Regions from separate parts of the Shewanella decolorationis genome, predicted to be linked through region 3. Evidence: predicted binding sites of a transcription regulator. Region 3 holds the regulator's gene; each other region holds the start of a gene.
What was found. The regulator sigma-54, encoded in region 3, starts transcription at its own class of promoters, with help from an activator protein. The targets are predictions, from matches to a motif close to GTTGGCACGNNNNTNGNNT.
Positions count from the first base shown of each region.

Region 1: a site for sigma-54 is predicted at 1,877-1,895, ahead of glnA (glutamate--ammonia ligase). Genes of this name have one in related genera too.
Region 2: a site for sigma-54 is predicted at 4,166-4,184, ahead of flgB (flagellar basal body rod protein FlgB). Genes of this name have one in related genera too.

Region 1 is NZ_CP037898.1:2,607,552-2,614,936, forward strand. Features, by position in the region: gene glnA (glutamate--ammonia ligase) at 383-1,792, opposite strand; gene typA (translational GTPase TypA) at 2,758-4,569, shown strand; gene EYR25_RS11860 (diguanylate cyclase domain-containing protein) at 4,652-5,680, opposite strand; gene katG (catalase/peroxidase HPI) at 6,038-7,385, shown strand, end outside.
Region 2 is NZ_CP037898.1:1,300,664-1,308,048, forward strand. Features, by position in the region: gene EYR25_RS05820 (LPP20 family lipoprotein) at 1-370, shown strand, start outside; gene EYR25_RS05825 (flagella synthesis protein FlgN) at 469-894, opposite strand; gene flgM (flagellar biosynthesis anti-sigma factor FlgM) at 897-1,223, opposite strand; gene flgA (flagellar basal body P-ring formation chaperone FlgA) at 1,299-2,006, opposite strand; gene EYR25_RS05840 (chemotaxis protein CheV) at 2,212-3,132, shown strand; gene EYR25_RS05845 (CheR family methyltransferase) at 3,235-4,074, shown strand; gene flgB (flagellar basal body rod protein FlgB) at 4,218-4,622, shown strand; gene flgC (flagellar basal body rod protein FlgC) at 4,625-5,041, shown strand; gene flgD (flagellar hook assembly protein FlgD) at 5,066-5,845, shown strand; gene flgE (flagellar hook protein FlgE) at 5,913-7,274, shown strand.
Region 3 is NZ_CP037898.1:546,807-554,191, reverse strand. Features, by position in the region: gene lptB (LPS export ABC transporter ATP-binding protein) at 1-560, shown strand, start outside; gene EYR25_RS02405 (RNA polymerase factor sigma-54) at 666-2,141, shown strand; gene hpf (ribosome hibernation promoting factor) at 2,170-2,457, shown strand; gene ptsN (PTS IIA-like nitrogen regulatory protein PtsN) at 2,460-2,903, shown strand; gene rapZ (RNase adapter RapZ) at 2,900-3,754, shown strand; gene EYR25_RS02385 (HPr family phosphocarrier protein) at 3,741-4,016, shown strand; gene mgtE (magnesium transporter) at 4,217-5,581, shown strand; gene EYR25_RS02370 (molybdate ABC transporter substrate-binding protein) at 5,930-6,757, opposite strand; gene EYR25_RS02365 (YiaD family glycine zipper/OmpA-like lipoprotein) at 7,037-7,385, opposite strand, start outside.

The DNA.
Region 1 (7,385 bases), 2.1 Mb from region 3:
ACATGAGAAGCCAAAAGGACAGCACTGTGGTGCCATTTTCTCGCGACCCAGAAAGCGTTTTTAATGGTTTGAATTCAATGCGCTAACTGAATATGAATGGAGAGTATTCTGTGTTTGGCTCCAAAAAAGACGCATTATTATAGTTGTAATCGAGAATCGTTCTTAATTGAATTTACAAAGCCTTTACTTTTTTACGCGTCCCAAATCACCAGTCGACAACAAATGGACAAATAACAACGAGAGGGCGGGGTTATGCGGGTTGATGGTGGGTAAAGCTATGTCAGATAGGTATTAAATCCGCAGGTGATTAGAGACAAAAAAGCCCCGACAGAAGACTGTCGGGGCTTTTAGGTGTAGTGCAACTAATCGATGCCGTTAGCCATTACAGGCTGTAGTACATCTCGAACTCTAATGGGTGAGTTGTACGGCTTACACGCTCAGCTTCTGCAGATTTCAGTGCAATGTAAGATTGGATGAAATCTTCGCTGAATACACCGCCGCGAGTTAAGAACTCGTGGTCAGCTTGCAGGTTCTCAAGTGCGTTTTCTAATGAAGTCGCCACTTGTGGGATTTCAGCCGCTTCTTCCGCTGGCAGATCGTACAAGTCTTTATCCATCGCTTCGCCTGGATGGATCTTGTTTTGGATACCGTCGATACCCGCCATCAGCAGTGCTGCGAAACCTAAGTATGGGTTTGCATGTGGATCTGGGAAGCGAGTTTCGATACGACGCGCTTTTGGACTTGGTACCACTGGAATACGGATTGAAGCGCTGCGGTTACGTGCTGAGTAAGCTAACATCACTGGTGCTTCAAAGTGTGGTACTAAACGCTTGTAAGAGTTAGTGCTTGGGTTAGTGAAAGCGTTAAGCGCGCGAGCGTGCTTGATGATACCACCGATGTAGTACAGTGCAGTTTCACTTAAACCAGCGTATTTGTCGCCAGCGAACAGGTTCACACCGTCTTTAGCTAAAGATTGGTGAACGTGCATACCGCTACCGTTGTCGCCAACGATTGGCTTAGGCATGAAAGTCGCAGTCTTACCGTAGGCGTGAGCCATGTTGTGTACTACGTACTTCAGAATTTGGATTTCGTCCGCTTTCTTAGTCAGAGTGTTGAAGCGAGTTGCGATTTCGTTTTGACCCGCAGTCGCCACTTCATGGTGGTGAGCTTCAACCACTTGACCCATTTCTTCGAGCACTAAACACATAGCGCTACGTAAGTCTTGTGATGAGTCAACAGGCGCAACTGGGAAGTAACCGCCTTTCACGAATGGACGGTGACCAGTGTTACCACCTTCGTAGCTAGTGCCTGAGTTCCATGCCGCTTCTTTAGCGTCGATTTTCACGAAACAACCAGACATATCAGTACCGAAACGTACGTCGTCGAACAGGAAGAATTCTGGTTCTGGTCCAACTAATACAGTGTCAGCGATACCGGTAGAGCGTAAGTATTCTTCCGCTTTTTTCGCGATAGAACGTGGGTCGCGATCATAACCAGTCATAGTGCCTGGCTCGAGAATGTCACAGCGGATCAGTGCAGTCGTTTCTTCGGTGAATGGGTCTAGTACAAACGTGGTTGGGTCTGGCATCAGCACCATGTCTGATTCGTTAATGCCTTTCCAGCCAGCGATTGACGAACCGTCAAACATTTTGCCGTCTTCGAAGAAATCAGCGTCTACCTGATGAGCAGGGATAGATACGTGCTGCTCTTTACCTTTGGTGTCGGTAAAACGTAAATCAACAAACTTAACTTCTAATTCTTCAAGTTGCTTTAAAACTGATTCAACTGACATTCTCAAGTCTCCGGTAGGGTAAAGGGATGTCCCTTCTATAATCTTTTAACTCAAGTCGCGCTTGAGCCAAACTTACAAGCTATATAGCGATATCTATGCCAACAATTTAAGGTGTTGATAATCAAAGGCTATATATTTTAGTGCACAGCAATTTGCTCAGCGTTGCACTATCTTGGTGCGTTTGTGTGTGGCATTTTGGTGCATTCATCCATTTTGGTGCGCACCGTCACAACACCATTTTAGTGCAAGGGATTTGGTGGCAATCTTGCCACGCTTATTTCTCCTGATTCTCGTCGGCTGATTAAGCTCATGAACTAGGCTTTTTGACTTTGCTTGAATCAAACAAAGCACAATGAATCTAGCACATTAGTTATGCTTGAGAATCGCTTAAGTTCACTATTTCAATCGCTCGCAATAATGTCACAAAACCGTGGCAATCTAAGCTATTTTTCGCGGGGCGGTTATGGATGGATATATTGAATAACGCTTAATTATCAATCCATTAAAATCGTTGTTCGCAATGGGGAATAGAGTTTGTTGAAACTGACGCCAAAGTCATCCGCAGAAACCGTTAACTGATGCCAGTCATGCATATTTTTATGGCTTAATCTGGCACGTTACGGCTTGATGGCGTGGATTGACTATACTTATGGCTGCTTTGTGCTGTGCGGCAAAGGAAGCGCAGAGTGAAAAACAGTGAATTCAGCTGCTTAGCTTAGTCGATGACAAGATAAACTGGCGAATTGTCTGCATATTAACGGTGCATTTAGGCTATTTGACTCAGGCAGAAGAGTGCCTTTTGAGTACAGTGATCAATAAATTGTTTTATAAGTGTTCAAAAATAATCCTGTGCGGCAGGGCCGCTCTGGAGTAGAATGTCACGCTTTTTTATGGCGACTCAACGTAGATTGCTATAACGAATATTGAAATATCCCTATTTTTGTTTGATGGTAAGAGGTTTATCCGTGCTAGAGAATTTACGTAACATCGCCATTATTGCGCACGTTGACCATGGCAAAACGACCCTGGTTGACAAGCTGCTGTCGCAATCAGGAACCCTTGCAACCCGGGGAGAAGCTACTGAGCGGGTGATGGACTCCAACGATCTTGAAAAGGAACGTGGGATCACGATTCTGGCAAAGAATACTGCCATCAAGTGGAACGACTACCGCATTAACATCGTAGACACCCCAGGCCACGCCGACTTCGGTGGTGAGGTTGAGCGTGTTCTGTCTATGGTGGACTCAGTATTACTGCTGGTTGACGCTGTTGACGGTCCAATGCCACAGACTCGCTTCGTAACCAAGAAAGCGTTCGCCCAAGGCTTAAAGCCAATCGTTGTTATCAACAAGATTGACCGTCCTGGTGCTCGCCCTGATTGGGTTATCGACCAAGTATTTGACCTGTTCGACAACTTAGGTGCGACTGACGAGCAATTAGATTTCCCAATCGTTTATGCCTCTGCATTAAACGGTTTTGCGACTTTAGATCCGGACGAAGTAAGCGCAGATATGACGCCGCTGTTCCAGACTATCGTTGAAAAAGTTTCTCCACCTGCAGCTGACGCTGAAGGTCCATTCCAGATGCAAATTTCTCAACTCGATTACAACTCATACGTGGGTGTTATCGGTGTTGGTCGCATCAAGCGTGGTAGCATCAAGACTAACCAGCAGGTAAGTGTGATCGGTGCTGACGGTAAAGTGCGCAACGGTAAAATGGGCCAAGTATTAGGTTACATGGGCTTAGAGCGTACCGAAGTTGACGTAGCAAACGCTGGCGACATCGTGGCGATTACTGGTTTAGGCGAGCTGAAAATCTCTGACACAGTATGTGCCGCAGGTAATGTTGAAGCGCTGCCGCCATTGTCAGTTGACGAACCAACACTGACCATGACTTTCCAAGTCAACACTTCACCTTTCGCAGGTAAAGAAGGTAAGTACGTAACTTCACGTAACATTCTTGAGCGTCTGCAACAAGAATTAGTCCACAACGTGGCACTGCGTGTTGAAGAAACCGATAGCCCAGACCGTTTCGCGGTATCTGGCCGTGGTGAATTACACTTATCTATCCTGATCGAAAACATGCGTCGTGAAGGTTACGAATTAGCGGTTTCTCGCCCAGAAGTTATCTTAAAAACCATCGATGGCGAACTGTGTGAGCCATACGAGACCCTGACCGTTGACGTTGAAGAAGAACATCAAGGTACAGTCATCGAGAAACTGGGTATCCGTAAGGCTGAGATGAAAGACATGCAGCTTGACGGTAAAGGCCGCGTGCGCGTTGACTTTATCATCCCAAGCCGTGGTTTAATCGGTTTCCAAACTGAGTTCTTAACTGCAACTTCAGGTACTGGTTTGATTTACCACTCATTCGATCACTACGGTCCGCACAAAGGTGGCGATATCGGTCAACGCGCTAACGGCGTATTGATCTCTAACGCAACCGGTAAGGCGCTGACATTCGCACTGTTCGGTTTGCAGGACCGCGGTCGTCTGTTTATCGGCCACGCTGCCGAAGTTTACGAAGGTCAAGTTGTGGGTATCCACTCACGTTCTAACGACCTGACAGTTAACTGTCTGAAAGGTAAGCAGCTGACTAACATGCGTGCTTCAGGTACAGACGAAGCTCAAGTACTGACTACGCCAATCACCTTAACTCTTGAGCAAGCCCTTGAGTTTATCGATGATGACGAATTAGTTGAAGTAACACCTAAGAGCATCCGTGTTCGTAAGAAACACTTAACTGAAAACGACCGTAAGCGCGCTAGCCGCGGCTAATGGTGGTTGTGTAGTCGAGTAAAGTGACTACCACACAGTGAATAAGGCCCCGCTAAGGCAACTTAGCGGGGCTTTTTAATGGCTATATTTCGGGTTCATGTACTAAGCGTATGCAGTTACGACCTGCGGACTTCGCCAAGTAAAGGGCGGTATCTGCTTGGTGGACTAATTCTAAGGCATTATGTTTATCTGAGGGGAGTAAACACGCAACACCCACGCTGACCGTGACAATTCCTATGTCTGTTTTAATATGGGGTATAGCAAGCGATTGAATAAGTTGATGTACGTGCTTGGCGGTGTCGAGTGCGCTTTGGTGATCCGTATTGGGGAGTAAAATAACAAATTCTTCGCCGCCATAGCGTGCAACCAATTCACCTGCCCGACGACCTGATTGAGATAAGCTGTTCGCCAGCATTTTGAGACAGTCATCTCCTGCGAGATGGCCATAAAAATCATTAAATAATTTAAAGTGGTCAATATCGAGCATGATAAGCGAGAGTGGCGTGTTGTTGCGTTGCCCACGACTCCATTCCTTTTGCAGCATTTGATCAAACAATCTACGGTTGCCAATATTGGTTAACCCATCGGTATTGCTGAGTTTTTCTAGCCTGTTGTTAGCTTCCGCAAGTTCATAGGTTCGCGCTTGGATAATGGACTCTAGCTCTCGATTGCGTTCTTCTAAACTCGTCATCGGGTAAATTTCGCCTTGTTTTGCTAAACCATAGGGAATGGATATTCCACTATGGACGATTTTCCAATCGTTGCTTTCTTGGCGAAAAATCAGCACTAACCTTGCGGTTTCTTGGCTGAGTATCGAGTCTGGAATAGGGATATGAATATGGAAAAATGCGGTAATAACAATAATATCTTCAGCAAGATCCTGTAGTGATAAATCTAACACCTCAATACGGATCCGTTCGGGGACTTGGGCGAAGTCCTGACGGGTTATTTTTACCCATTCATCTTTACTGGTGACAAGAATATCGCTGCTACCTGCATAACCACTAAAATTATCACTAAAGCGGGCTGTGAGCTTGTCATCCCGGGCAGCGTACATCTCAATATATTCATCAAAAAGTGACTGCATAAGTTGCAAGCGTCTCTGCCGCATGGGTTCACTCCGATTGAGACAATGTAAGCGTTTTCTTGTTCTTATTTGAGATGAGTATTAGTGATAAAACCATCTTCCGTTCTGATTAAAATCAAGATAGTGATGTAAAAACCACCAATAGTGTGATCTGTGCCCGCTTTTTGAGCTAGGGTTTGATGTTCTCGTTACTGTCTTCTCGCTTTAATTGCTTAAGTCTGAAATGTTGTTCATTTAGCATACAGATTGAAAAGTGCATTAATCGTCATTTTGGAGCAATGCAGAAGGGATTAATGCCAACGGTAAAACGCTCAACCAGATTAGCCTAATGACACCGTAAAGTGTCATTTCCTTCGTTAGCCATAAGTAAAGGAATATCCCATGGATAAGACTCAAAGCTCTCAAGGTAAATGCCCCGTGATGCATGGGGCGAATTCAGCGGTCGCCAGCAACAATATGGACTGGTGGCCTAAGGCCCTTAATCTCGATATCTTGCATCAGCATGATAAGAAGACAGATCCCATGGATCCCAACTTTAATTACCGTGAAGCCTTTAAGACCCTTGACCTCGCTGCCGTGAAGCAGGACTTGCATTCCCTTATGACCGATAGCCTAGATTGGTGGCCAGCCGATTGGGGGCATTATGGCGGCTTGATGATCCGCATGGCATGGCACTCTGCGGGAACCTATCGCATTGCCGATGGCCGTGGCGGTGCGGGGACGGGTAATCAACGCTTTGCCCCACTCAATAGCTGGCCCGATAACGCCAACCTTGATAAAGCCCGCCGTTTACTCTGGCCGATTAAGAAAAAATACGGCAATAAACTCTCATGGGCAGATTTGATGATCCTCGCGGGTAATGTGGCCTACGAGTCTATGGGCTTAAAAACCTTTGGATTTGCCGGCGGTCGAGAGGATATTTGGCACCCAGAGAAGGACATTTATTGGGGCTCTGAAAAACAATGGCTTGCGCCAAGTGATAATCCTAACAGCCGTTATTCGGGCGCGCGTGACCTTGAAAATCCCTTAGCCGCCGTAATGATGGGGCTGATTTATGTGAATCCTGAAGGGGTCGATGGCAAACCCGATCCCCTGCGAACCGCTCAAGATGTGCGTGTCACCTTTGCGCGAATGGCAATGAATGATGAGGAAACCGTGGCCTTAACCGCTGGCGGCCACACCGTGGGTAAGTGCCACGGTAATGGCAAGGCGCAGGATCTTGGTCCCGAGCCTGAGGGGGAGGATGTTGAAGCGCAAGGGTTGGGCTGGCTTAATAAGCACGGTAGAGGAGTTGGCCGAAATACCGTTACTAGCGGTATTGAAGGGGCTTGGACTACCCATCCGACCCAATGGGATAACGGCTATTTCAAATTGTTACTCAGTTATGACTGGGAGCTGAAAAAGAGCCCGGCAGGGGCGTGGCAATGGGAACCGATTAATATTAAGGAAGAAGATAAACCCGTTGATGTTGAAGATCCTTCCATTCGCTATAACCCCATAATGACCGATGCCGATATGGCGATGAAGATGGACCCCGAATATCGCAAAATCTCCGAGAAGTTTTATCAAGATCCCGCCTATTTCTCCGAGGTGTTTGCCCGTGCTTGGTTTAAGTTAACCCACCGTGATCTTGGGCCTAAGAGCCGTTATTTAGGTCCAGAAGTTCCGAGTGAAGAGCTGATTTGGCAAGACCCAATCCCAACGGTCGATTACCGTTTAGATGCCAGTG
Region 2 (7,385 bases), 750 kb from region 3:
TGTGCCGCCAAGTAGTTTTCCTAAACTCACGGCAATAGGTTATGCCCCGCTAGCGACTCAACCTGCCAAAGAACAATCTCAACGAGTCTTAATGGCGATGCAAGCCTCAAAAATTGTGGCCTACCGTGAACTGGCGGAACAAGTGTATGGACAGAAGATCACCGCTAATAGCAGTGTCAGTGATTGGATGCTGACAGATGACAATGTTAAAGCTTCTGTGACAGGGGTTATCCGCGGGGCTCGAGTGGTGAAAAGCTATCCAGCAGGGGATCACTATGTGACTGAGTTAGAACTTGATTTTGCTAAGGTATGGCAGATTTATCAGCAGCAGATTCGGCCGCAAAGAATTAAAGATGTTACCTATTTCTAGGTGTAGCGCATAGTGCTCCTCTTCGTTGATGTACAGATAAACAAAAGCCGCACAAAGTAGCGCGGCTTTTGTTTGTACCCGTTTATATGACGCTTTACTTACGCTTTTAAATCATTACCTAAGCTCGAAAAAGTCGAGGTTTTGCCTTTATCGTTATATGTCAGTGTAGTGGCATTTCTACTCGCCTGTAAGGCTTGAGCAAAGCGATTCAAACTTGCAAGATTCATTTCGATTAAACTGGCATTTTGAGCATTTAGCTCTTTGCATTCGGCAAGCGCTTCTTTCGCTGCAGCCAATTTATGGGACAGTTCGATTTGCTCTGTGAGTAAAGATTTATCGCTGTGATTAGCCAGCAAGTCATCGTTCGCTTTAAGCTCTTGCAGACATTTCGATTTTTGCTCCGCAAGCGATAAAAGCAAATCGGCGTTTTGGTCAACCAAAGCGCCTTTTTCCTTAAGAATAATTTGTTTAAGAACAGCCAAATGGGCGTGTTGTTGATCTACCAGTTTAGCTATTTCTGTCATAGTTACTCTTTATTAAGATCGTTCAATTCAGCTTCGAAGCTGGCAATGTTAGCAGCCAACTTTTCGGGGTCAATTTTATAGCGACCTTCGGCAATGGCTTGTTTAATTTCAGCCACTTTCTTTTGATCGACTTCAGGCAGGCTGGCCATTTTGGTTTGAGCTCCCTGTAACTGTTGAGCTTGAGCCGTAATGACAACAGAGTCACCTTTTTGTTGAGTCGGCTTAGCTGCAACTTGAGTCGACTGGTCGCTTTCGCTGCTCTTTTTGGTATTGTTTGAACGGACTTGCGCGGCCGCTCCGGCGTTAAATTTGCTAATATCAATTGCCATTTTAGGCTCCAGCGTCGTGTATACGGGATTTCTTAACTGGGGTATCGGCAGCTCATCGAAAAGCTTTAGCTTATTTTACATTCTAACTTCTACTTCGCCAATGGCTGTAACTATAGCATCTAGTTCCTTGTTTGAGCTGCTATTTTTGACTCTAATTTGGTCGCCAATATTACCATCTTGCAGTGCTTCGCCTAGGGTTTTAAGAACAAAATTGTTGGAACGAACATAAATCGATACCGCATCATTTTTACAAACAAAGCAAAGGTTGTTGGCAAAAATAGGATAATTTTTGGCAACGCGCCGCTTTACACGCACACCCGAAAGTTGATTAATGTCGTTAAATTGCATACCACGTAAACTATTTTGGTCGACGTAGCGAATTTCTAGCTGTGTAGGATTGATTAACTCGCCTGGCGCGAGAGTTTCACTCGCCACGACAACAGGAAAGAGTATATCAACACGGACCGACATAAAGATTTGCCATGGATAGGAAAGATCGGGAGTGTCACAACTGACTTTTATCGTGTTGTTACGACTGATTTCACGTTCTGAAGCCAGCTCTACATGAATGGGAGACGAGCATTGGGATGGGAGCAAACGGTTATCTATTGTTTGTGGCAGGATCTCAACCTTAGCGTTTGCTGGTACTGAAATCTTTTCATTAATAAGGGCTTTAGCTAATTCGGATATCGCCGATATGCTAGGTGCCACGGGAGCAGCGTTTGATGCCGTGGAGATAAAAAATGCGAAAACACTCAAAAAATAGACTAAATTTACTTTCATAATGAAGAGACTAGCTTGTAACGCCAGAATGCACCTATACTTTTATCAAGCGTGAAACTGTTCATTGCCGTTAACTTGGTTGTTGAATGTCAGAAGTTTGACTCAGTTTCAACTATGTTTATCTATAACAAGACGTAAGCAATTAATATGCCTATACTCAAACGAGTTTTAGGGCCGTACATAAACAGAACAACAAGGCAGAGTTATGTCGAGTATTCTTGATTCAGTCAACAAACGAACCCAACTCGTAGGTCAAAACCGGCTAGAACTGTTGCTATTTAAGTTGAATGGTCGTCAACGGTTTGGGATAAACGTATTCAAAGTCAAAGAAGTTTTGCAATGTCCGCCATTAACGACCTTGCCTAAACTTAATCCCTATGTCAAAGGGGTTGCCCATATACGTGGCACCACTATTTCGGTCATCGATCTGAGTGCGGCTACTGGTGGACGTCCTTTAGCAAGTACGGAAAATTGCTTTATTATCATTTCGGAATACAACCGAAGTGTGCAGGGCTTTTTAGTCAGTTCGGTTGAGCGCATCATCAATATGAACTGGGAAGCCATTATGCCACCGCCACAAGGTGCGGGGCGTTACTCTTATTTAACGGCGGTTACTGAAATCGAAGGCGAGCTGGTTGAAATCTTGGACGTGGAAAAGATCCTAGATGAGATTTCTCCAGTCAAAACAGCGATCAGTGAAGAAGTGAATGATCAGCTTACTATCGACAGAAGCCAGCATTACCATATTATGGTGATTGATGATTCAGCGGTTGCTCGTAAGCAAATTATTCGTGCCTTAGAGTCGTTAAATCTACAGATAGATACGGCAAAAGATGGCCGTGAAGCGCTTGATAAACTCAAAGCGATTGCTGGCGAAATGAATAATGTTGCTGAAGAAATCCCGCTGATTATCTCAGATATTGAAATGCCAGAAATGGATGGTTACACCTTAACTGCTGAGATCCGAGATGATCCAAAACTCAAGCATATCAAGGTTGTGCTACATACTTCGTTAAGTGGTGTCTTTAACCAAGCCATGGTACAAAAAGTGGGCGCTAATGACTTTATCGCGAAATTCAATCCTGATGAATTAGCTGCGGCAGTAAACAAGCATTTAAGTTTGTAGTGAGAGTGTGGGTTAGTGCCTAGTGGAGCTTTACGCTATAATCTAGCCCTTATTACATGATTGTTGTGCACTTATTGTGGTGCTTGCTATAGGATCTAGGACGTGAATGTGCCTGATAAATCACTCGCTGAAGCTGAATATAATCAATTTAGGTTGTTCCTAGAACAACATAGCGGAATTGTATTGGGTGAAAATAAACAATACCTAGTACGAAGCCGTCTTGCGCCATTAATGGGGAAATATAACCTACCATCATTATCTGATGTGGTTAAACATTCGATGAAACCCACGGAGCGTGCGCTCAGGGCTGAAGTTATCGATGCGATGACAACGAATGAAACGCTGTGGTTCAGAGATCGCTATCCATTTGAATTGCTAAATAATGTGTTACTGCCTGAATACAGTAAATTAGGCAGGCCATTAAAGATATGGTCAGCAGCCTGTTCATCAGGTCAAGAGCCTTATTCTTTGGCAATGACTATCTTAGAATATCAACAGAAAAAACCGGGTGCATTGCCTGGTGGAGCTTCGATTCAAGCGACGGATTTATCGCCTTCGATGTTGGAGCGTTGTAAGAATGCTGAATACGATAGCTTAGCTTTGGCTCGTGGCTTATCGGAGGAACGTAAGCGCCAGTTTTTTGATGCATTGCCCTCCGGCAACATGCGGGTAAAGGACAACGTTAAGCGCTTGGTGAATTTTCGAGCTCATAATCTGCTTGAGAGTTACACTTTGCTGGGCAAGTTCGACATTATTTTCTGCCGAAATGTGCTGATCTATTTTGCCCCTGAGGCAAAAGCAAAAATTTTGCGGCAATTTGCTGCCGCGTTAAATCCTAAAGGTATCCTCTTTTTAGGCGCTTCTGAATCGATAGCTGGTTTGACCGACGAGTTCGATATGGTGCGTTGCAATCCTGGTATTTATTATCAAAAGAAAACTTAATCTATTGATAATTAATGAAAATTGCCGATAAGTGTCGGTAATTTTTTTGCCAGCAATATCCCTCCAATACTTTCTTCCCTGATATCAGTTTATTGGCACATGAATTGCTTTACTTCCGTGAGAGACACGATGGAGGCAATTTTATGGCGATTAGTTTTGATAAGGCCCTAGGGGTTCACCAATTTACGTTGGGGATACGCGCCGAGCGTGCCGAAGTTATTTCAAGCAATATCGCAAACGCCGATACGCCACATTATAAAGCTCGTGACGTCGATTTTTCTGCGGCATTAAATGTGGCGAAATCCCAGCAACAGCAGCGTAATAGCCTAGAGATGGTGGGCAATGAGCAGCATTTTGGTTTGTCTCAATTGTCGGGGCAGTACGTCAAATTTCGAGTGCCAAACCAGCCTGATACAGGGGATGGTAACACCGTCGATGTCCAACAAGAACAGTCAGCATTTATGCAGAATGCCCTTGAATATCAAATGTCTCTAGGTTTTTTAGACAGTAAATTTAGTGGCATGAAAAAAGCGCTGAGAGGGGATTAATTATGAGTTTATTTAATATCTTCGATGTTGCGGGGTCGGGCATGTCGGCCCAATCTGTGCGGCTAAATACCACGGCGAGTAATATTGCTAACGCCGATTCCGTTTCTAGTAGTATCGATAAAACCTACCGTTCACGCCACCCGATTTTCGAGGCGGAGATGGCGAAAGCACAGAGCCAGCAGCAAGCTGCCCAAGGTGTCACTGTGAAGGGAATTGTCGAGAGTGATAAACCCCTATTAAAAGAGTATTCGCCTGATCACCCGATGGCGGATGCCGATGGCTTTATTTACAAACCAAATGTAAACGTCATGGAAGAAATGGCGGATATGATTTCTGCCTCTCGCTCATATCAGATGAATGTTCAAGTGGCTGAAGCTGCAAAATCTATGCTGCAACAGACACTTGGGATGGGTAAATAATATGTGTTATTTAGGAGGTAAGTTGTGAGCCTCATTAACCAATTGAGCCAAACTTCGTCGCAAGTAGCTCAAACAAAAACTCAATCGAATACAGTAGCGACTAATTCCTCTACAACTTCGACTAGCTCTACAGGCAACCCATTTTTGGATGGATTGCGTTTACCTAGCAAGTCTGCAGTGCCTGACGCTAAGAGCCAACAGCTGACTCAAGAAGATTTTTTCTCATTACTCAGTCAGCAGTTATCGATGCAGGATCCGTTTAAGCCCGTCGATAACGATCAGATGATTGCGCAAATGGCATCGTTTTCTACCGTTGATGGTATTTCTAAGCTCAATGATCAAATTGTTAATTTAAACAGTGTGATGACATCGAGCCAAGCATTACAAGCATCCGGATTAGTCGGACGTAAGGTGTTATTACCGACGGATACTGGGTATATCTCTGCAGAAAGTCCTGGTTTGAATGGCGTAATCAGTACTTCGGAAAAAATTCCCGTCATCAACATTCGAATCGAAGATGAGAAAGGGCAAGTGGTCAGAACATTTACTGTCGATGGTAGTAAGGGCGGTAACACTGATGTCAAGTGGGATGGTTTGAACGATAAAGGGGAACCTGTTGCTGCAGGCAATTACTCCATTAAAGCATCGGGTTTGGTGAATGATAAATCGCAAGCGTTAGCTGTATCAACCTATGGGCATGTTACCAGTGTTTCTTTAGGTACTGCAGCGACAGGTGCCATTTTAAACCTTAAAGGTGGAATGGCCTTTAAGTTGTCGGATGTGCTTGCGATCACGGAAGTTTAATGGTTTTCAAGATGGTAAATGGACGCAACTTGTCCACTATAGAATTGAGCAAAAGTAGAGGTGAATTATGTCGTTTAACATTGCATTGAGTGGCATTTCGGCTGCGCAGAAGGATTTAAACACTACGGCGAACAACATTGCCAATGCGAATACCATTGGTTTTAAAGAGTCGCGTGCTGAATTTGCGGATGTTTACGCTAATTCAATTTTCTCAAACTCAAAAACGGCTGTGGGTGGCGGTGTCGCAACAAGCCAAGTCGCGCAGCAATTCCATCAAGGTAGTTTGCAGCTAACTAATAACTCTTTGGACTTGGCGATTAAGGGTGGTGGCTTTTTTGTGACCGCTTCAGAAATCGGCACCTTAGATCACCAGTTTACCCGTGCGGGTGCATTTAAAGTCGACAAAAATAACTACATGGTTGACTCTGCTGGAAATTATTTGCAAACCTTCCCAGTGGACAAAGATGGTAACTCGACATCAGTAAGTTTAACTACAGCTAAACCAGTACAAATTCCAGACACTGCGGGTAGTCCTGTTCAGACTGAAAACGTTACCTTACAGATGAATCTTAATGCCAAAGATGGTTCACTCGATCCGGCAGCATTCGACCCTCTAGACTCGAAAACCTATAACAGCGTTACTTCAATGACAATTTATGATTCGCTGGGTGAGCCACATATTATGACCACCTACTTTGTGAAGCCAAACAATGGTTCTTACAATGGCGAAAACAATTGGGTCGCTTATTATGCAATTGATGGTAAACAAGTTGATATTTCTGGCCCAGCGGGAACCTATCAGACTGATACCAATGGTGACGGCACTCCCGATGCAACAGGGACTGCGCAAACTGCTGGTGGCTGGAAGGGATCTGTTCTGAAGTTTAATTCGGTCGGTGTGTATACCGGTAGTGATCCTGCCGCCGTGACGACTGAAGTGCTTGGTGTGGGTGGCGCAGGGGTGTTAGGTCCTGGCGCGGATGGTACGCAAGCCGTTAATATCAAGTTCAATGCGCCAACACAATATTCTGCCCCCTTTGCCGCTACTGAATTGTCACAAGACGGAACTACCGTTGGACGTTTAACGAATGTTGAAATTGGCGAAGATGGTTTGATCACCGCCAGTTACTCGAATGGTTCAACTGTGCCATTAGCCCGCGTTGCCTTAGTTCGTTTTGCTAACGAGCAAGGTTTAACTCAGGTAGGTAATACCTCATGGAAGGCGAGTTTATCGTCAGGTCCTGCACTAGCTGGTGAACCTAATAGCGGCACATTTGGAAGCTTAAGTTCTTCAGCGTTAGAGCAATCTAACATTGACTTAACGACTGAGCTAGTCGATTTGATTTCGGCACAACGTAACTTCCAAGCTAACTCTCGTACCCTAGAAGTAAACAACACACTGCAGCAAACTGTTTTGCAGATTCGTTAAGTTGATTGTTCCCTTTCTAAGAGTTGCCGCCTGCGGCAACTCTTAGCCTCTTTAGGCGCCATAGCGATTTCTTCATTATCTTCTCTCAATTTATCAGTTAATTAGCATATG
Region 3 (7,385 bases):
ATAAAGGCCATATCTTTATCGATAACGATGATTTAACTGCCGATCCCATGCATCTGCGCGCTCGCAAAGGCATTGGTTACCTACCACAGGAAGCCAGTATCTTCCGTAAGCTGACCGTGCACGACAATATCATGGCGGTACTGCAAACCCGTAAAGAGCTCAATCGCGACCAACGCGAAGAAGAGCTGGAACATCTGCTCGAAGAGTTCCATATCACCCATATTCGCGATAGCCAAGGCATGTCGTTATCGGGCGGCGAACGTCGCCGCGTCGAAATTGCCCGCGCCTTAGCGGCCAATCCTAAGTTTATTCTGCTCGATGAACCCTTCGCCGGTGTCGACCCGATTTCGGTTATCGATATCAAGAAAATCATCGAACAACTCAAGAGCCGAGGCCTTGGGGTACTGATCACAGACCACAATGTGCGTGAGACCTTAGACGTCTGTGAACATGCTTACATTGTCAGTCACGGAAACCTGATAGCCGAAGGAACTCCCGCAGAGATCTTAGACAATCAGCAAGTTAGGGCTGTGTACTTAGGTGAACAATTCAGGCTATAGTTACTTAAACAGAGCCAATTAGCCTTGAATTTTGGCTTATCAGCGCCATCAATATGATAACAAGCGGCCTAAATTCAAAATAATAACGTAGGGATCAGCGGTAACATGAAAGCGTCACTCCAGCTCAAACTGGGTCAACAGTTAACCATGACGCCACAACTCCAACAGGCCATTCGTCTGTTGCAACTGTCGTCATTGGAACTGCAGCAAGAGATCCAGCAAGCCTTAGACTCTAATCCTCTTCTCGAGCTGGAAGAGGAGCAATTCGACGCGCCTAGCGAACGTAATCAAGATATCGCCGATACCGACTTTAGCGAAACGACGGCTCAGCCACAGGAACAAGACAATTCCACCGTGGACATTGCCGAGTCGCTGACCAAAGAATCCTTGCCCGAAGAACTGCCCATGGACACCACTTGGGATGAAGTCTTTACCGCATCGCCAAACTCAGGTTCAGGCGCCAGCCGTGAAGATGACATGCCCTTCCAAGGGGAAACCAGTGAAGGCCTTTACGAACATTTAGAATGGCAGAAAAACCTCACGCCCTTCTCTGAAACCGATTTAGCCATCGCTACCGCGATTATTGATGCCATCGACGATCAAGGTTATCTCACTCAAAGTACTGAAGATATCCTCGAAGCCATGGGCAATCCCGAAATAGAACTGGATGAAGTCGAAGCCGTACTCAAGCGTATTCAACACTTCGATCCCGTCGGTGTCGCCGCAAGGGATTTAAGCGAATGTCTGCTTATCCAACTCTCCCACTTTTCACCGGATACTCCACACCTCGAAAACGCCCGCATGCTGATCAAAGATCATTTAGATCTGATCGCTGCCCGCGATTTTAGGTTGTTGATGCGTAAGACCAAACTCAAAGAAGACGAGTTAAGGGACAGCATAGCGCTGATCCAAACCTTAAACCCTCGTCCCGGTTTGCTCATCACCCCTGTTGATGAAGAATATGTCATCCCCGATGTGTCGGTATCGAAGAAAAACGGTCGCTGGGTGGTCGAGTTAAATCCAGATTGCATGCCAAAAATCAATGTTAATCAGCAATATGCAGCCATGGCGCGCAGCACCAAAAGCCAAGCCGATAGCCAATTTATCCGCGGGCATCTGCAAGAAGCCAAGTGGTTTATTAAAAGCCTTGAAAGCCGTAACGAAACACTGCTCAAGGTGGCAAACTGCATAGTGCAATACCAACAGGGTTTCTTCGAATACGGTGAAGAAGCCATGAAACCTATGGTCCTAAACGATATCGCTGAAGCGGTAGAGATGCATGAGTCCACCATTTCACGGGTGACCACACAAAAATACATGCATACCCCAAAGGGACTTTTTGAACTAAAATATTTCTTCTCAAGCCACGTCGGGACTGATGATGGCGGTGAGTGCTCATCCACGGCAATCAGAGCCTTCATTAAGAAACTGGTTGCAGCGGAAAACCAGAAAAAACCATTAAGCGACAGCAAGATGGCACAACTTCTGGCAGAACAGGGAATTAACGTTGCGCGCAGAACCATTGCGAAGTACAGAGAAGCGATGCTTATTCCCCCTTCCAATCAGCGTAAAAGTTTATAGCCTAAAGTGGAAATCGGAGGACGTTTATATGCAAATAAACCTGAGTGGACACCATATCGAGATTACTGAATCGTTACGGGCTTATGTTGAGGAAAAGTTTTCAAAACTTGAACGTCATTTCGAACAGATCAATAATGTGCACGTTGTGCTCAATGTTGAGAAAATGCAACAAATTGCCGAAGCGAGAATCAACCTCACCGGTGGTGAAGTCTTCGCGACTTCAGAGCATGCAGATATGTATGCTGCCATAGACGTCCTGATCGACAAGCTTGATCGTCAGGTTATTAAACACAAAGAGAAGTTAACAAAACACTAGCAATGGAACTTCGTACCATACTGCGGCCGGAATGCACGACCTGCGCCACTCCGGGCAGTAAGAAAAAGGTACTGGAACTTATCAGCGACTTAGCCGCTGCCCAGTACCCCACCCTCTCATCTCAAGAGATCTTCGAAAGCCTTGTGGCGCGCGAAAAGATGGGGAGCACAGGTATAGGTAACGGCATCGCCATTCCACATGGTCGATTAACCGATATAACACAACCCATAGCCATATTGGTGAAATGTGAGGAGCCGATAGCCTTTGATGCTATCGATAAACAACCTGTCGACATTTTATTTGCGCTGCTAGTGCCTGCTGACCAATGTCAACAGCACTTAAGCACTTTGTCCTGCATGGCTGAAAAGCTCAGTGACAAACAAATATTGAAGCAATTGCGCAAGACGCATGATGAAACGGAACTCTATCAGGTAATCACTGGATGAAACTGGTCATAGTGTCAGGGCGCTCAGGCTCGGGCAAATCGGTCGCACTAAGAGTGCTTGAAGATCTCGGCTACTATTGTGTCGACAATCTTCCTTTGCCGCTGATTGGCAGCTTACTCGAACAGCTCAAGGGCAGTAACGATCTCGTCGCCATCAGCGTCGACGTGCGTAACCTGCCGGAGCAAGACAAGGTACTCGTCAAACAGCTTGCCAGCCTGCCTGCGGGCACTGAACTTACTAGCTTCTTCTTAAACTCCAGCGATAAAGTGCTACTCAAACGCTACAGCGAGACTCGACGCTTACATCCCTTATCTAAGAGCCGTGTTTCTCTGCAAGAAGCCATTAAGCTTGAAGGCAAATTGCTCGAGCCCCTGTCTCAGCAGATGGATCACTACATAGATACCTCGAATCTGAATATCTATGAACTCAGCGACCAAGTACGGCAAATCCTGCTTGGCAGTGTCGATAAGGAACTGGTGATTAACTTTGAGTCCTTCGGTTTTAAGCATGGTATGCCAACCGAAGCCGACTTTATGTTTGATGTGCGCTTTTTACCTAATCCCCATTGGGAACTCGAACTGCGTCCACTAACCGGCCTAGATGAACCCGTGGCGGAATTTTTAAATCGCCAGCCACTGGTCAATAAGTTCATCTGGCAAATCGAGAATTTACTCGAGACTTGGTTGCCCCACTTAGAGCGTAATAACCGCAGCTATCTGACCATCGCCATCGGCTGTACTGGCGGTCAACACAGATCGGTTTATGTGGCCGAGCAACTGGCTAAACGCTTTAGCAACGGTAAACACAAAGTGAATGCCCGCCACCGAGAGTTAAGCCATGCCAAAGCTTGAGCGCCAAGTCACCATCTGCAATAAGCTTGGTTTACATGCCCGCGCCGCGACAAAACTCGTGGTGTTGGCCTCAGAGTTTGATGCCAGCATTACGCTGATCCAAGGTGAAAAACAGGCCTCTGCCGCCAGTGTGTTAGGGCTCCTTATGCTAGAAACTGGCATGGGTAAAACCATTACCCTGATTGCCGAAGGCCCGGATGCGGAGCCTGCACTCAATGCCATTTGCGCGCTTATCGACGCTAAGTTCGACGAAGCCTGCTAATAGCCTCGACATCTCATCTCGATGATCCCTGCCGTTATTCAGTACCCTGTTTGGTTTTGATTTCAGCACCTTATACAAGTTAAACACATTTGTGACTCGACGCCCTCCCGTGCGCTCAATTACAATATACTGCTGCGCTTTGGCTTAAGTCCTCAATAGCTAAACGCCCGCCTATCCACCGTCGCCACCTTGGAGGAAACATGCCTGTAGAAGCCTCAGACAGCTTACAAGTCGAACAACGTCTCGACCAACTGAGCCATGCCCTCAATAGCGGTATGTTTGTGCATGTCAGGCAAATGCTGCAAAACATGGCGGCGTCGGATATCGCATTGATTTTAGAGTCCTCGCCCCCTAAGGCGCGGCAAGTGCTATGGCAACTTGTCGATCAAGATCAGCTCGGGGATATTCTCGATGAGCTCAGTGAAGAGCTAAAAGATCCGCTGATCAGTGCCATGAGCCCTGAGCGGGTCGCCAAGGCCACCGCCAGCATGGACACGGACGATCTCGCTTATATCCTGCGAAGCCTACCTGATGCAGTGTATAAACAAGTATTGCAGTCCATGAGTCTGCAAAACCGCCAGCGGGTTGAGCAAGCGCTCTCCTACCCCGATGAAACTGCGGGCAGCTTAATGAACACAGATACTGTGACCTTAAGGCCCGATGTGAATATCGATGTGGTACTGCGTTATTTGCGCCAACGGGGCAATCTGCCCGACACCACGGACACCTTATACGTGGTGGATAAGCACGATCGCGTGCTCGGTGGGGTCAAACTTACGGATCTGCTCACCTGCGATCCCAATACTCATATCAGCAGCATTATCGATACCGATATCGAGAGCATTCCCGTGGGCATGTCCGACAGTGAAGTAGCGCAGCTGTTCGAGCGCCATGACTGGGTGTCCGCGCCCGTGGTCGATAGCGAGGGCAAATTACTCGGGCGTATCACCATCGATGACGTGGTGGATGTTATCCGTGAGGACGCCGAGCACTCCATGATGGGGATGGCGGGGATGGACGATGATGAAGACACCTTCGCCCCTGTAGTGAAGAGTACTTTCCGCCGCTCACTCTGGCTGACGATTAACCTGTTTGCCGCCCTGCTGGCAGCCTCTGTCAGCAATATGTTTGAAGGCACAATCGAACAATTTGCTACGATTGCGATTTTAATGACGATTGTCCCGAGCATGGGCGGGGTCGCGGGCAATCAAACCTTAGCTCTTGTTATCCGCGGGATTGCCTTGGGTCATATTGGCCAGAGCAATGCTCGCTGGCTGATAGGCAAAGAACTCGCCATTGGCTTTTTAAATGGCCTGATGTGGTCGATTTTGGTGTTTATCGCGGTATTAGTTTGGAAAGACGATATGGCGCTTGCCAGCCTGATTGGCGGCGCAATGCTCATCAATATGACAGTTGCAGGGCTAGCCGGCGCCAGTATTCCGCTGATCTTAAAGCGCTTAAAAGTGGATCCTGCGTTAGCGGGCGGCATGGTGCTCACCACAGTCACCGATGTGATTGGTCTGTTTGCCTTCCTAGGATTAGCGACCCTGTATTTAATGCACTAGGGCGTATTGACGTTTCAGGGTTATTTTTGCAGCAATTTAGCTGGCTTTTATGCAAGGCAACGTCCGTGCAGTGTAGTTATTCTACATAAACGGACGATAACGCAGCAGAAACGCCAGCCAAATGCTGCCCGAAGGGTTCGTCTGGCAAGCTCTTGCTCTGACTTTCTGTCATAAGAACCGCTCGTCATTTGAGTAGAATAACGACACATCATTCCTCGTTTCGCGAGCATGTACTTGCCAGAACGAACAAATCTAATCTCGAAACGTCAACACGCCCTAGCACTCAACCTGCTAAAACGAACAACAAAAATGGCGCCATAGGGCGCCATTTTAATGAGTCAATTAGCACTATTTTTTAGGCGGCTGAAAACCATAACCCGTTAAAATCGCTTGTCCCTCAGGGGATAAAATAAACTCGGCCAGAGGTGCAGCTGCACTATTGGCATCCTTTAACACCAATAGGCCATAGTCGGCACCGACCGCTAACTCTGGCGGTAAATCGACAATCTTAAGACTTGGCACTTCTTTTTGTGCCAGCACCGCATTGGTGCAATAGGTTAAGAATACGTCTGCCTGCTTATTTTCCATCACCCAAGCATAGGGATTACGATCCTTGGGCGGTTTAGCACTATCAGGCCCACCCGTTAGCTGCAAGGCTTTGGTTTCTAATGTGGTTTTTGCATTGGCTTTTAAGGCCTCGGCTTTCGCAAACACTGCCCAAGCATAATCCCCCGCGGGATCGGCTTTTGGTGTTGACGTTCCGAGCTTTGTTTGCGGCGCGAGCAGTGTATCTAATAAATTCGCGCTAGTGAGTGGTACATCCGCTTGAGCAATGGCACAGAGCTGGTTACGGGCAAACATTTGCACCTCTCGACCCGCTCCCGCATCGACTAACGCCTGCGGGTGTTTCATATTCGCCGAAGCGAAGATATCAACCTGCTCACCCTCTTGGATCCGCTTGAGTAATAGGCCCGAAGGCGCATATTGCGCCGCGACTCTGGCATCGGATTTCGCTTGGTAAGCGGCAATAATATCGTTCATCGCCGCCTTTAAACTGCCTGCGGCCCTTAGTTCAATTGGTGCAGCCGCCTCAGTGCTCATTGGTACGCCTTGTGCTATTCCCGCCATCAATGTCGACCCTAAACTGATTGCTAACACTAAACCTTGTTTTGCCATGCTGTACTCTCCATTCACACAGAAATGTCCTAGTGTATACAAGACGGCAAAACCTTTAGCGGATCAAGTATTAACGCAGTCCGATAAATGCAAATCGGGGCGATTGTGGCCAAGATCACTTAAGTCTTTTAGATGAATGGACAAATTGTCCCCTAAATGTAAATTGTTCCCTAAATGTAAATTGTTCCCTAAATGTAAATTGTTCCCTAATGCAAAGAATCACCAAATGCAGAATGTAAAAAGTCGCCCGTAGGCGACTCTATATTCTCTGACGCATCATTAACCGGTAGGAGTTAACACAATTTCCACTCGGCGGTTTTGCGCGCGACCTGCGGCATTTGCATTCGATGCGATAGGACTCGCCTCACCCATGCCCTTAGATTTAACCCGAGCAGAAGCGACACCTTTACTCATCAAATAGTTACTCACTTCACTGGCACGCACTTGTGATAAACGTAGGTTGTAAGCATCTGAGCCGCTGCTGTCGGTATAACCTAATACATTCAGTTGGGTCTTGCTGTATTCCTTGGCCACCAGCGCCACTGAGTTCAATACGCGCTTAGCGCCATCGCTCAGCTCAGTTTGGTCGACACCAAAGGTCACTTCGTTTGGCATATTGAGAATAATA